3 regions of the Psychromonas sp. KJ10-5 genome follow, and region 1 is predicted to be linked to each of the others. Evidence: predicted binding sites of a transcription regulator. Region 1 holds the regulator's gene; each other region holds the start of a gene.
What was found. The regulator sigma-54, encoded in region 1, starts transcription at its own class of promoters, with help from an activator protein. The targets are predictions, from matches to a motif close to GTTGGCACGNNNNTNGNNT.
Positions count from the first base shown of each region.

Region 2: AC0L3W_RS07470 (putative urea ABC transporter substrate-binding protein) is a predicted target of sigma-54. The motif match lies at 1,510-1,528, and genes of this name have one in related genera.
Region 3: AC0L3W_RS05300 (flagellar basal body L-ring protein FlgH) is a predicted target of sigma-54. The motif match lies at 2,681-2,699, and genes of this name have one in related genera.

Region 1 is NZ_CM147864.1:3,814,253-3,819,102, reverse strand. It holds gene kdsC (3-deoxy-manno-octulosonate-8-phosphatase KdsC) at 1-135, shown strand, start outside; gene lptC (LPS export ABC transporter periplasmic protein LptC) at 136-699, shown strand; gene lptA (lipopolysaccharide transport periplasmic protein LptA) at 686-1,225, shown strand; gene lptB (LPS export ABC transporter ATP-binding protein) at 1,228-1,953, shown strand; gene AC0L3W_RS16790 (RNA polymerase factor sigma-54) at 1,987-3,432, shown strand; gene AC0L3W_RS16785 (PTS sugar transporter subunit IIA) at 3,528-3,971, shown strand; gene rapZ (RNase adapter RapZ) at 3,988-4,830, shown strand; gene AC0L3W_RS16775 (HPr family phosphocarrier protein) at 4,837-4,850, shown strand, end outside.
Region 2 is NZ_CM147864.1:1,672,475-1,677,324, reverse strand. It holds gene AC0L3W_RS07480 (ATP-binding protein) at 1-21, opposite strand, end outside; gene AC0L3W_RS07475 (response regulator) at 145-1,194, opposite strand; guanidine-I (ykkC/yxkD leader) riboswitch at 1,600-1,697, shown strand; gene AC0L3W_RS07470 (putative urea ABC transporter substrate-binding protein) at 1,749-2,837, shown strand; gene AC0L3W_RS07465 (ABC transporter permease) at 2,858-3,670, shown strand; gene AC0L3W_RS07460 (ABC transporter ATP-binding protein) at 3,670-4,461, shown strand; gene AC0L3W_RS07455 (urea amidolyase associated protein UAAP1) at 4,471-4,850, shown strand, end outside.
Region 3 is NZ_CM147864.1:1,164,675-1,169,524, reverse strand. It holds gene AC0L3W_RS05310 (ATP-dependent DNA helicase) at 97-2,019, opposite strand; gene AC0L3W_RS05305 (DUF2986 domain-containing protein) at 2,286-2,450, shown strand; gene AC0L3W_RS05300 (flagellar basal body L-ring protein FlgH) at 2,837-3,604, shown strand; gene AC0L3W_RS05295 (flagellar assembly protein T N-terminal domain-containing protein) at 3,615-4,847, shown strand; gene AC0L3W_RS05290 (hypothetical protein) at 4,847-4,850, shown strand, end outside.

The DNA.
Region 1 (4,850 bases):
GCACACCCACTGGTATTACAAAAAGCAGATTTAATCACTACTATAAAAGGTGGGTTTGGGGCTGTTCGCGAAATTTGTGATCTATTTTTACAATGTCATGGACAACTTTCTATGACACAAGGTAAAAGCGAATAAATGAACAAACGTCAAAGCATCCCTTTTATTGTCCTGTTTATCGCTTGTGCGGTATGGGTCTATTTCTCAACGGATACAGAGTATCCTGCATTACCAGATCATCACCCAAGCTATATTGCCGATAACTTGCAAAGTAATCATTACGACCAAACTGGTTTTAATGATTATCGTGTATTTGCTGATAAAGCAACTAACTATCCAGAGGATGATACGACCTTATTTGAACATCCTAAAGTTGTTATCTACCATAAAGATCAAGAAACCAGTGTGGTCAGTATCTGGCAACTAACCAGTATAAAGGGCACGTTGAAAGAGAAGAATAACCTATTGTTATCTGGCAATGTATTTATTAAAAATATAACAGAAGATCAAATGGTGCAGACTATGTCTACTGCACAAGCAACGATAATGCTGGATACTAAAGTGATCACCAGTGATTTAAAAGTAACTTGGACAGGGCCACAACTTAAACATGAAGGTGTAGGAATGTGGACGTCTATAGAAGCTGAAGAGATGAAACTTAATTCGAATATAAAAGCGGTGTACTTTAATGAACCTAAATAAATTAGCATGCTTACTGAGCATTTCATTGTTTAATGCCAATGTGATTGCATTAGAGTCTGATTATAACCAACCTATCCATGTTTCTTCAGTTAAGCAACATGCGAGTTTGAAAACCAATACTATTATTTTTACTGATGAAGTATTACTAACTCAAGGTTCGATTAAAATCACAGCAGATAAATTAACCGTGATCCGAGGTGAAAAACCTAATCATGAATTAATGATTGCTGAAGGTAATACCTCTGTTTTCCATCAAATTCAAGATGATGGAAAACCATTGGATGCTGAAGCTAAAAAAATTACCTATGATGTGGCTAAAGGTAAAATAACCTTAACTAAAAATGCACAAGTGAAGCAATTGGATAGCCAAGTTAATGGTGCTGAGATTGAGTATTTCTTAGCAACACAAGAGCTTAATGTTAGTACAGACCAAAATAAAAAAGAGCGTGTAAAAACCATCTTTTTACCTGCTCAATTTGAAAAATCTAAAGACACTAACTCAACTTCAAACACAGGCAACAAATAACTATGGCAGAGTTACGCGCAACGGGGTTAGTTAAAAGTTATAAAGGCCGAACTGTAGTAAATGGTGTTGGTTTAACAGTAAAAACCGGTGAAATAGTAGGTTTACTAGGCCCTAATGGTGCAGGTAAAACCACCTCTTTTTATATGGTCGTTGGTTTAGTGAAACAAGACCAAGGTAGCATCGTCATTGATGACGAAGATATTTCTAGTAACCCAATGCATATTCGTGCACAAAAAGGCATTGGCTACCTGCCACAAGAAGCATCTATTTTTCGACGTTTAACCGTGACAGAAAACATTATGGGTATTCTACAAACCCGTAAAGAATTAACGCAAAAGCAACGCGATGAGAAGCTCAATACACTATTGGAAGAGTTTCATATTACTCATATTCGTGATAACAAAGGAATGAGTTTATCGGGTGGAGAGCGACGCCGTGTAGAAATAGCACGCGCACTAGCAACCGAGCCCAAATTTATTCTACTGGATGAACCTTTTGCAGGGGTTGACCCGATTTCAGTAATTGATATAAAAAATATTATTCAGCAATTACGAGATCGTGGTTTAGGTGTATTAATCACTGACCATAATGTAAGAGAAACGTTAGATGTTTGTGAGCATTCCTATATAGTAAGCCATGGGGAAATTATTGCTGTAGGTACACAAGATGAAATTCTTGCAAACGATCATGTAAAACGCGTTTATCTAGGTGAAGAGTTTAAACTTTAAGTTATTGCCACACGTTCAGGAAGATATGTTTTGATGAAACAGGGTTTACAATTGAAAATGGGTCAGCAATTAGCGATGACCCCTCAATTACAACAAGCAATAAAACTATTGCAGCTTTCAACATTAGATCTACAACAAGAGATTCAGAATGCTTTGGACTCTAACCCTCTTCTCGAACAAGATGATCAAACTGGGTCAGAAGATACGGTTAAAGAAGCCGATAGCAGCGTATTAGATACAACTGAAGCGATTACTCAACAAGAGTTCTCTGATGATCTCCCTGCAGAAAAAGAGTGGGAGGAATCTTATAACTCCACCCCAATCACAGGAACGACTTCTAATGCCGTTGCCTATGAGGGAGAAAATACACTTTATCAAGGCGAGTCATCAACCTCTCTACAAGACCATCTGTTGTGGCAAATGCAATTAACACCTTTTACAGATACCGACCAAATAATCGCGATGGCGATTATTGACTCTATCGATGAATCAGGCTACTTGACCACCGACTGTGAGAGTATCTTAGAGAGTTTACAAACAGATTTAGAAGAATTAGAACTAGATGAAGTAGAGGTGGTACTTAAACGCATTCAACACTTTGATCCACTAGGGGTTGCGGCACGTACCACCCAAGAATGTTTACAAATACAATTACGCCAACTACCAGAAACGACTCCTTGGCGTAATGAAGCAATTCAAATCCTTGAGCAATACATGGATCTATTAGGTAATAGAGATTACCGAACTTTAGCCAGAAAAAGTAAGCTAAAAGAAGCTCAACTTGCTGAAATAATGCGTTTAATTCAAAGCTTAGAGCCTCGCCCTGGTAACCGAGTAGAAACCAGCGAAACGCAGTATATTGTTCCCGATGTGTACGTTAAAAAGATCAATGGGCAATGGCGTGTATCCCTAAATCAAGATTGTGATCCTAATTTATCAATTAACCAGCAATACGCGAGTATGTGCTCAGGTAACATTAGTAAAACTGACTCTCAGTTTATCAAAGGCCACTTACAAGAAGCTAAGTGGTTTATTAAAAGCTTAGAAAATCGTAACGATACCTTATTAAAAGTGGCTAATTGTATTGTACAACAGCAACAAGCCTTTTTTGAATATGGCGATGAGTCCATGAAGCCAATGGTATTAAACGATGTCGCATTTGAAGTAGAAATGCATGAATCCACTATTTCACGTGTTACAACACAAAAGTTTATGCATACTCCACGTGGTATATATGAACTGAAATTTTTCTTTTCTAGCCATGTTGCTACTAATGGAGGCGGTGAATGTTCATCAACCGCTATTCGCGCTTTAATTAAAAAGTTGGTTTCAGCTGAAACCACAACTAAACCATTAAGCGACAATAAAATCACCCAGTTGTTGGAAGAAAAAGGTATTAAGGTAGCAAGACGTACTATTGCTAAATACCGTGAATCCTTAGGAATTCCGCCTTCTAATCAACGTAAACAATTACTTTGAACTAAGAAGTAATGCAAATAAATAAGGATTAACTATAGTCATTTAATGCTAACCTGATAAACTCGCGCGTCCATTAAATACAGTTAACTATTATTATGAAAATATCTACTCTATTAAATCAACAATCGGTATTCTGTAACACTACTTGCACAAGCAAAAAAGGCGCTCTAGAAAAAATCAGCCTTATCGCAGCAAAGGAGCTCGATTTAGATGCCCAAGAATTGTTTGAAAGCTTAATTGCACGAGAAAAAATTGGGTCAACAGGTGTTGGGTCTGGGATTGCTATTCCACATGTCAAAATTTCTAGTGAGCTACCTGCTACGGCTGTTTTTTTGCAATGTGAAACAGGTATCGATTACGATTCATATGACGGTAATAAAGTGGATATATTATTCGCTATCTTTGTACCTGAAGACCTTTGTAAAGAATACCTTTCGGCGCTATCAGAAATTAGCCAAAAGTTATTAGACAAACAATTCTTACGTCAGTTACGCAGTGCGGGAAATTCCCAAGAATTATTTGAATTACTAACACTATAGAAAGACAGGAGAAAGTATGAAGTTAATTGTTATTAGTGGTCGCTCAGGCTCAGGAAAAACAATTGCACTTCATGTTCTCGAAGACTTAGGTTATAACTGCATTGACGGTGTACCTTATCAACTACTCGAGCAACTTATTGATACTTTAGACCCTAAAGACAATAAAGTTGCTGTGAGCTTAGATGTCCGTAACATGCCAACCAAAGTTGAGCAAATACAACAACTGATCGCCTCTCTTCAAAAGAAAGTGGAATTGGAAATCATCTATATTGATGCATTAACCAGTGAATTAATTAGGCGTTATAGCGAAACTCGACGCTTGCACCCTCTTTCAAAAAAGAAATTCTCTTTATCCCAAGCATTAGAACTAGAAAATGAGATGTTACTGCCATTAAAATCGATGGCTGCTTTTTCTATTGATACCACTTCATTATCAGTGCATAACTTAAATGAACACCTCAAAATCTATTTACAGGGCTCAACAAAAAGTAACTTGCTTATTATTTTCCAATCTTTTGGCTTTAAATATGCTCACCCAGAAGACGCTGACTACATGTTTGACGTGCGCTTTTTACCTAATCCATATTGGGAAAAAGAGTTAAAAGCTTTTTCAGGTAAAGATAAGATCATTCAAGATTATTTAAGCACCTTTCCGATTGTCAAAGAGACGATTACCAATATAGAAAACCTGTTTTTAAATTGGTTGCCACACTTAGAGCAGAACAACCGTAATTATGTCACAGTCGCAATTGGCTGTACTGGCGGAAAACACCGTTCAGTATACGTCACTGAACAAATAGCGGCGCGTTTCAAGCATAAATATCAGGTACAGATAGAACACAAATGTTTAAAGGAGTAGTTCCGATTGGATATCATTAA
Region 2 (4,850 bases), 1.8 Mb from region 1:
TCTTTTACAAAAGACGTTCATTAATAGATATAGCCTGTATTATTGATTATGTTAAAGCAAATAAGTGATCTAACTTTTGCGTAACAAAAAGTAAGTTATTTTAACAAGCTAAATAGATCAGTTAAATAGTGTGATTAGTATTAGTTAAATATCAGGATACTCACTTTGTATTTTTAAGATCGTTGGAAGGCGTCGAATAAAAGCGTCAACGCACTTTGGGTCAAACTGAGATCCTGAATTAGCCGTAATAAAGTTTATAGCATCTTGGATAGGCCATGCTTTTTTATAAGGTCTCACTGAAATTAATGCATCAAATACATCCGCCACAGAAACGATGCGAGCAATTAGAGGGATATCTTTGCCTGCCAATTTATTTGGGTAGCCCGTGCCATCAAAACGTTCATGGTGATTAAGTGCAATGATAGCCCCCATTTGCATATATTTTGATTCACTGCCTGATAATATTTCAAACCCAATAGTTGCATGAGTCTGCATGGTCGCCCATTCATCAGGTTCAAACTTACCCGGTTTGAGTAGTATATTATCTGGAATACCTATCTTACCTATATCATGCATCTGTGCCGCATGCTCTAAATCACTGCATTCTGCTTCCGTTAAACCCATTTCACAGGCAATTTCTTTTGAATATTTAGCCATTCTAATAACGTGATTACCGGTTTCTTCATCACGGTATTCACCTGCTTTAGCTAGCTTTAAAATAGTTTCTTTTTCTCGTTGCAGAATTTGCTCAGTGGCAAGCTCAACTTGTTGTGCAAGCCAATCAGCTCTATTTTGAATAATTACATGTTGTTGGTGTAGTTTAAGTAAATTTCTACAAGTAGTACGGCACTCAATCTGGTCGATAGGACGCGTTAAAAATGCAGTAACCCCTGCCTCTAGAGCTTCATAGCGAATTGCTTTTTCACTCACTACGGTAATCATCATGATGGGGACATGTTGACCATGACTTAATTCCCGTACTTTTTGAATAAACTCAATGCCATTTAAGTCGGGCATTTTATAGTCAGTAATAATAAGATCCACAGGGTGCGTTGTTAACCATTTTAACGCTTCGTTAGGATCTGCAAAATCAATGACTGTAATGTCATCTGCGATTTGTAAAATTATTTTTTTTAGAATAATTCTGCCTGTTGATTGGTCGTCAACAATAACCACATGTCTTTGTTTATTCAAAACGCTGCTTCCATTTGAGTATTGATATGAATGAAATGATATCTTTAGAGGTATATATTAACTAATAGTTATTATTATTTATACTTACATCTCATAGATAACCCTTATTAATCGCTTATGTTTATAATATTTTATTAATAATTGATGAATATAATCATTCTCATTATTTTTTATATTCTGCTTTTTATCCTAATTACTATCGAATCACCCAACTTTTTGTTTCTTAATGGTGCAATTATTGTTTTTTTCTGGTGCATTTCTCAAAAATATTTTAATCTAATTTTTATTAACAATTGAAAATAAAGGTTTTTTGTTTTTGGCATAGTGATTGCTTCTATTAGATTGTTAAATTGCTCGTATGAGAGACATTGGCCGCAGTCGTAAGTGTTGCCGATATACAATATAAAAATAGACATCTAGGGTTCCGGCTGTTCGCAGTGACTGGTCCGAGAGTTGTCGACCTTTTTTCTAAGGTTACACGGAGGGATAAAAGCCCGGGAGAAGACGCAACAATGTCTCTCATGCTTTTAAATGTGTAACTAAGGAGAAAAGAAATGGAATTAACTAAATACCTACGTAAATCAATCACTAAAGTACTTACCGTTAGCACATTATGTAGTGCCTTAATTGTTACCCCTTCCACTGCCTTCGCAGAAACTAAATCAGAATTCCGGTTAGCTTGGACCATCTATGTAGGGTGGATGCCATGGGATTATGGTGCGACTTCAGGCATTGTTAAAAAATGGGCTGATAAATACGATATTAAAATCGATATTGTTCAAATCAATGACTATGTTGAGTCAATTAATCAGTACACAGCGGGTCAATTTGATGCAACTGTAATGACTAACATGGATGCTCTAACCATTCCAGCTGCCAGTGGTGTTGATTCAACTTCACTTATTATCGGAGATTTCTCTAATGGTAATGATGCGGTTGTTTTAAAAGGCACTGATAACTTAGCTGATATCAAAGGCCAAAACGTCAACTTGGTTGAATTAAGTGTTTCTCACTATCTCCTTACCCGTGCTTTACAAACTGTTTCACTAACAGAGCGTGATGTACGTGTTGTTAATACTTCTGATGCCGATTTAGTCGCTGCATTTACTACTGATGATGTTACTGCAGTCACAACTTGGAATCCATTATTAAGTGAAATAACTGTGATGCCAGATACTAATAAAGTGTTTGATTCTTCACAGATCCCTGGTGAGATCATTGACCTATTAGTGGTTAACTCAGATGTGTTAGCTGATAACCCTAAACTAGGTAAAGCATTAACCGGAGCATGGTACGAAATAATGCAAACCATGCAAGGCGATGATGCAAAAGCAACTATGGCTCGCAGCGCAATGGCTGATGCTTCAGGCACTGATTTAGCGGGCTACGATGCTCAATTAGCGTCAACTAAAATGTTTTATGATGCAAAAGATGCCGTTGAGTTTAACAATAGCCCTGCACTGTTAAGTACTATGGGTAAAGTTGCTGAATTTTCTTTTGAACATGGTTTATTAGGCGAAGGCGCAGCTGATGCTAAATTCATCGGTATAGAAACACCAACAGGGGTTTACGGTGATAAAAGTAATATTAAGTTACGTTTTGACCCAAGCTTCATGCAAATGGCTATTGATAACAAACTATAAGGCTGATCATTATGAGATTAATGAATAGCAAACCAAGTCGTACCACACGATTCTTATTAACGCTGTTACCGTTTGTTATCTTGATAATTGCTTATACGATGGCATCTGATGCACGTCTATTAGAAAACCCAAGTGACAAGTTGCTACCTGCCTGGTCTAGCTTTTATGATGCAATACACCGTATGGCCTTTGAACCGAGTAAACGAACTGGTGAATATCTGTTATGGGTTGATACTGGTGCAAGTTTACAGCGTTTATTGCTAGGCGTTGGTATAAGTGCATTGATCGGCTTAGTGATTGGTGTTGTAAATGGCATGCTACCGATTATGCGTGCCACATTCTCTCCCCTGATCACTGCTATCTCATTAATCCCGCCGATGGCTATTCTACCAGTATTATTTATTGTATTTGGTTTAGGTGAACTATCAAAAGTGATGTTAATTATCATTGGAATCTGTCCGATTCTAATTCGAGATTTACAGTTACGTACAGAGTCATTACCTTCAGAACAATTATTGAAGGCTCAGACGCTAGGTGCAAGTAGCTGGCAAATCATGGTTAGAGTGGTGTTGCCACAAGTATTGCCTGCTTTATTAGATGCTGTGCGTTTAACTTTAGGTAGTGCTTGGTTATTTTTAATTGCAGGTGAAGCGATTGCTGCAACAGAAGGGTTAGGTTATCGCATCTTTTTGATTCGTCGATACCTTGCGATGGATGTCATTCTACCTTATGTGTTGTGGATTGCGGTATTAGCCTTTGTGATGGATGCACTATTACGGTTGCTTTCTCAACGTGCTTTCCCTTGGTACCACGGTAAGCGAGGAAATGATTAATGAAAAATAACATTATTGAAATGAAACAAGTGTGGAAAGAATATGGTTCTACAGTGGTTTTAGAGAAGGTAGATTTAAGTGTAAAAGCCGGTGAATTTGTAAGTATTGTTGGCGCATCAGGCTGCGGTAAAACAACTTTATTAAATATGTTGTTAGGAACTGAAACACCAAGCCGTGGCAATATTTTGTTAGATGGTGAAACGATGCCCGCTGAGCCTAATGAAACACGTGGCATAGTGTTTCAAAAGTACTCTGCTTTTCCACACCTCAATGCACTAGAAAATGTCATGTTAGGAGGGGAGTTTGCGGCTTCTCCATTACTAGGCAAAGTCTTTTCAAAAAATAAACGTAATAAACTAAAAGCAGCGGCATTAGAAATGCTAACGGCGGTTGGGTTAGGCCATGCAGCGCAACGTTATCCTAACGAAATGTCCGGCGGTATGCAGCAACGTCTAGCCATTGCACAAGCCTTAATTAAAGAACCACGTATCCTATTATTAGATGAACCTTTTGGTGCTTTAGATCCTGGTATTCGTAAAGATATGCACGAATTAATTCGTGATCTTTGGAAAAAGCGTGGCTTAACCGTATTTATGATCACGCATGATTTATCAGAAGGTTTTAGCCTAGGCTCTCGTGTTTGGGTATTAGATAAACCACGTATTGATCCCCAAGCTCCCGAGCGATTCGGAGCTCAAATCGTCTACGATATCATGCTGGAAACCGGGCAAGCAGTCCCCTCATCACTGCAACATTTAGTTAAAAATACAGTTACGGAAAAAACTGTTTAGGAGAATAAAATGCAACAAAATCAACAACCACAAAGTCGCGTTGCAGATGCGATTTATGAAGAGCATATACCCGGTGCAAGTCACTGGTCACTCGTTGTGCCAGCAGGGCATTTATTGACCGTTACTGACTTGGAGGGTGGTGCAAACGCATCCATGTTGTTTTATAACCCAAATAATTTATTAGAACGTTATAACGCGCCAGATACATTAAAAGGGCAGCACACCTTTAAACTGACACAGGGCCACTGTTTATATTCTGATATGGGAAGAATCTTCTGCTCTATTGTTAGTGATGATACGGGGTGGATTGATAGTGTCGGGGGCGTGGCTAACAAGCAAAAAGTGTTAGATAAGTGGGGCGTGCGTGATTATCAAGGTGACCACAATAA
Region 3 (4,850 bases), 1.3 Mb from region 1:
AAAATAATATTGTTACTCATAAGAAGTCATTGCATAGCAGAATTAAACATAAAATGACTTTGTGATTAATAACCAACTTTGAAATGGCTGGGTATATTATTCGATTAATCTTAGAAAATCGATCGCTTTATCAATATCTCTGGTACGCGGCATGCAAGGTAAACTATTAAGAAATAGATTGCCATATTTCCGGCTGACTAATCGTGTATCACAGACGATTAATACCCCTTTATCTTGCTCTGCACGAATCAAACGTCCAACACCTTGCTTTAAGGTAATTACAGCTTGCGGTAATTGTACGTCAAAGAATGGGTCTTTACCTCTTAACTCGGCATCTTCCATGCGCGCTTTTAGTAATGGTTCTTCTGGTGACGCAAAAGGAATTTTGTCGATAATCACACAGGACAAAGCTTGTCCTCTTACGTCAACACCTTCCCAAAAACTGCCCGTGGCCACTAACAACGCATTACCGTGACTGACAAACTCATCTAATAAAGCTTGTTTACTTTTCTCTCCTTGGAGTAGCACTGGCAAGGTTAAAGATTCCCTAAAAGCAGTTGCTAATTGATTCATCATAGAGTGACTAGTACACAGAAAAAAACATCGCCCTTTACTCGCCCTGATAACCGGAGATAAAGTTTCAGCTAACTTATTTGCTAAACCAGGAGTCCCTGGCTCGGGTAATAATCGAGGAACGACAAATAAGCTTTGCTGTTGATAGTTAAAAGGACTGCCTAATTGTAAACACTGTGCTCCGGTTAAACCGAGTAATTCTGTAAAATGCGAAAACTCCCCTTTTACCGATAAAGTCGCAGACGTAAAAATCCAACTGGCTTGTTTTTTCTGACATTCAGATTGAAAACGTTGTGCCACACTTAAAGGCGTAATGTTTAATGAAAAATGTTGTTTAGTGCATTCGTACCAATAGCTGAATCCACTTTCATTGGTGCTGTTTAGTTTTTCAAAAAGCAAAATATATTGATTAATTTTTTCAAAGCAATGGTCTAATACTTCACTCTTACCCAAACGCTCAGTCACTACTTGCTTTAAAAACGTTAAAACTTGGCGTAACCGCGTTACATGCATTTGCATCGCGCGATCTTTACTTTTATCTCGCCAGCTTCCTGAACCTTTCTCCATGGCAAAGGCTAATCTGAAATCCAAAGATGCGGCTCTTAACTGTTCAGCAGCTTTAGCCATTTGTTTCGCTTCTTTTAATTCTGTGCGATAAACAAAATCAATCTCTTTAGCTAATTCGGTTAATTGCTTACTAGAAAGCATTTCGCCAAAATATTGACTCGCAATATCAGGTAACTGATGCGCTTCATCAAAAATGTAAGTATCTGCATCCGGAATTAACTTGCCGAACCCCGTTTCTTTAACGGCAAGATCAGCAAAAAACAGATGGTGATTGATAACGATTACATCGGCATCCATAGCCTTGGTCCTTGCTTTTACTACAAAACAGTCTTCAAAACTTGGACATTCACGCCCTAAACAGTTGTCATTACTACTAGTAATTGAAGGTATAATCATTGCATCTTCAGGTAAATTATTTACTTCAGCAATATCCCCTGTAACCGTGCTCACAGACCATTCTTTAATGGCGACTAATTCACTGTGAAGGTTCGGTTGTTTAAACCGTGTTTCAAGCATGTACCGATTTAAACGTTCAGTACATAAATAATTGCCACGACCTTTCAACAAAGTGCAATGACCAGTAAATTGAGTCGCTTTTAATAAAGTAGGCAGGTCTTTAAAATAGAGTTGCTCTTGTAATGCTTTGCTTCCAGTGGAAATGATTAACTTTTGTGACAGGCTTTTATCAAGATTTAATAAAGCCGGAGCTAAATAAGCAAAGGTTTTGCCTGTCCCCGTCTCAGCTTCAACTACCACTGATTGTTTTTGTTTAATCGCAGTATCAATGGATTCCGCCATTTTTACTTGTGCATCACGTCCTCGGAGATGTGGCAAGATAGCGGCAAGCGCGCCTGTAGGTGAAAAAAATGATGCAATCAAATCAATAAGCTCTTCAGTAATAGCGATTTAAAATGTTGATTATAATTTTCAACATAGATTAATAAACTTGATTCTACGTTATTTCATCCTCACTGAATATCTATTGCAACGTATTAACAAATAATTTACTTCAAAGTATTACTTTAATTTTAAACCGTATAATACGCAGTAAATAATTAGTTTTTAATACTTTATTCATGATGATTAACGCTTTTTATTTTTTCTCAGAGTCTTTACAATAGCCGTCATTGATAAGAGGAATCACAATGAACCGTAAAAAGAAGATAAATAGCATTTTAAAGAAACGTCTGAAGAAAATTAATGCTAAAAATGCACCTGCAAGCAAAGAGAAATATATCTCTAAAGCAGAGAGAGCTAAATTAGAAGCAGAAGAACAAACGACTACGGACATTGAAGCAACGGCTAATTAACATCAATAGTTGCCACAGATATACCACCTAGATTTTGCTGGGGAGCTTTCATTGAATGATTAACTTTTTCAATCAAGGCTCTTCTAGATATTCCCCCCTGTTTGTTAATAAACCCATTTTTTCTTACATATAATGTTTAAGCTATTTTTTTAAATTGCTTAACACCAAATCGACACTTCTTATTTTACAAATAATCCACATTTTCAACTAAAAACCAATCAATTTTAATTTTTGGCTTGTTAATTGCTAGTATTTAGTTAGATATATAACGACAAATTTAAGTCACCCTATTTTAAAATAGTTTTTAAAGATGTCGCGAATTTAACGCATACATAGAGTGATAATGCTTGCATTATCCTTATCAATGCTAAACGCATGGATGATTAATGATGAAAAAAATCACAGCTTTATTATCTGTCGCCATCTTGTCTGGTTGTGCCAACTTTGGTCAACAAGAGGTGGTTGTAGATGAAAACTCAGAAACAACAGAGATAATTCCAGAAGAAACTGGCCGTCAAATAACACAAAGAGATAAAGACGAAACGCCAGTACCCGGTGACCCCTATTACTCTCCAGTGGAGCCTAGCAAAGCACCGATACCAGTACAAATTACAGGCTCTTTATTCAATGACAGTACTTCTACTGACTTGTATAGCTACTCACCAAAGTTTAACGTGGGTGACATCATCAATGTTGTATTAGAAGAGGAAACAGTTGCCACTAAATCGGCCAGCACTAACCTCTCTAATGATAATACTTACAACCTTGATCCGATTAAAATACCGGGTGGTAACCTCACGGTCAATGACAAAGAAGTGGAGTTAGGAGTTAGCCAAGACCAAAGCTTTGGTGGTGAATCGGGCAGCAGTCAAAGCCATAGTTTAAGTGCGCAAATAACGGTATCGGTAATTGAAGTATTAAATAACGGTAATTTATTAGTACGTGGTGAAAAATGGTTGTTAATCAATAACGGTAAAGAATATATCCGTCTTACAGGCATTATAAGACCAAGAGATGTAACGGAAGATAATTCCGTCGACTCTTATCAAGTGGCAGACAGTCGGATAGAGTTTAGTGCAACTGGGGAACATGCTGAAATGCAAACACGTGGTTGGTTATCATCTTTATTTAGCGGCAGTTTATGGCCAATCTAGAGGTAATTAAATGAAATTGACTAAAAAACTATTGCCGCTACTTATACTTAGCTCTTTTACTGCTAATGCACAATGGTATTCAAGTGAAGGTAGAGCAGTATTAAATGAACAAGATATAGACCAATCGCGTACCAATGCCATCTCTGATGCGATGGTGACGGTTTTGCGTTCGGCAGGCACCAGTGCAGAGAGTGTACAAGTAATACAAGAAGGTGTTTTAGAAGTTGATAAGCTAATGCTTAAGACCAATGGTGAAATCCACGATATGCGTATTGTTCACGAAGAGATCATTGGTGGTTATTATACGGTCGAAGTAGAAGCTGATATCTACCCTTTTTCGACTTGCCCGCAAGAGAAATATGCAAAAAGCATTTTTGTTGGCCCATTTAATTTAGAAGATCGCAAAGATGCTCAACTAGGTGCCATTTATAATAGTGATGAAGTCATTACAAAACGGCTATTTAAAGAGCTAAAAGGAGAATCAAATAAATTAGATCCTAGACATGTCATGACACAACAAATCGCCTTTACTAATAACAGTGAAGGTGATGTTGAATTACAAACATTAAAAGTAGCCAAAGATGTAGCCGCTAAATATGATGTTCAATATCTGGTCTTTGGTGTATTAAAAGATATGTCAGACTACTATGAAACAACGACTTACACATTCAGCGAAGAGACGGTACATAAACGTAACTTTAAAATGCAGGTCTATTTAGTTGATGCAATTAATCAGCTTACTCTATTCCAAAAAGAATATGCAGCGATTAGTCAATGGCCTTATGAATTAACACAACGTTTTGATCCTAACAGTTTATCTTTTTGGCAAACAGATTATGGGTATGCTATCGATCTTAAAATAAATGAAGCAGTAAGGGATGTGAGACAAGCACTTTATTGTCAGCCAACGATGGCGACAATTATCGCTAAATACAACGATCAACTAGTGATGAACCTAGGACATCGCAATGGTGTTAAAAAAGGAGATAAATTTCAGCTAATCCGTAGCCAATTTCTTTCTCATCAAACATCACAACTTCCAAACTCAATTTTTATGCCTGATGACATATTATTGTCTGTTGTATCAGTACAAGCAGATCGTGCCATATTAAAAACCAACGACCCTATTGATATGAGCAATATTCAAATAAGAGATATGTTAACCCCTGCAGATCAAATGACGCTGCAGCGCTTGCAACACAAAATTACGGCAAATAATCCTACCAACAGGAGTGTATACTAATGT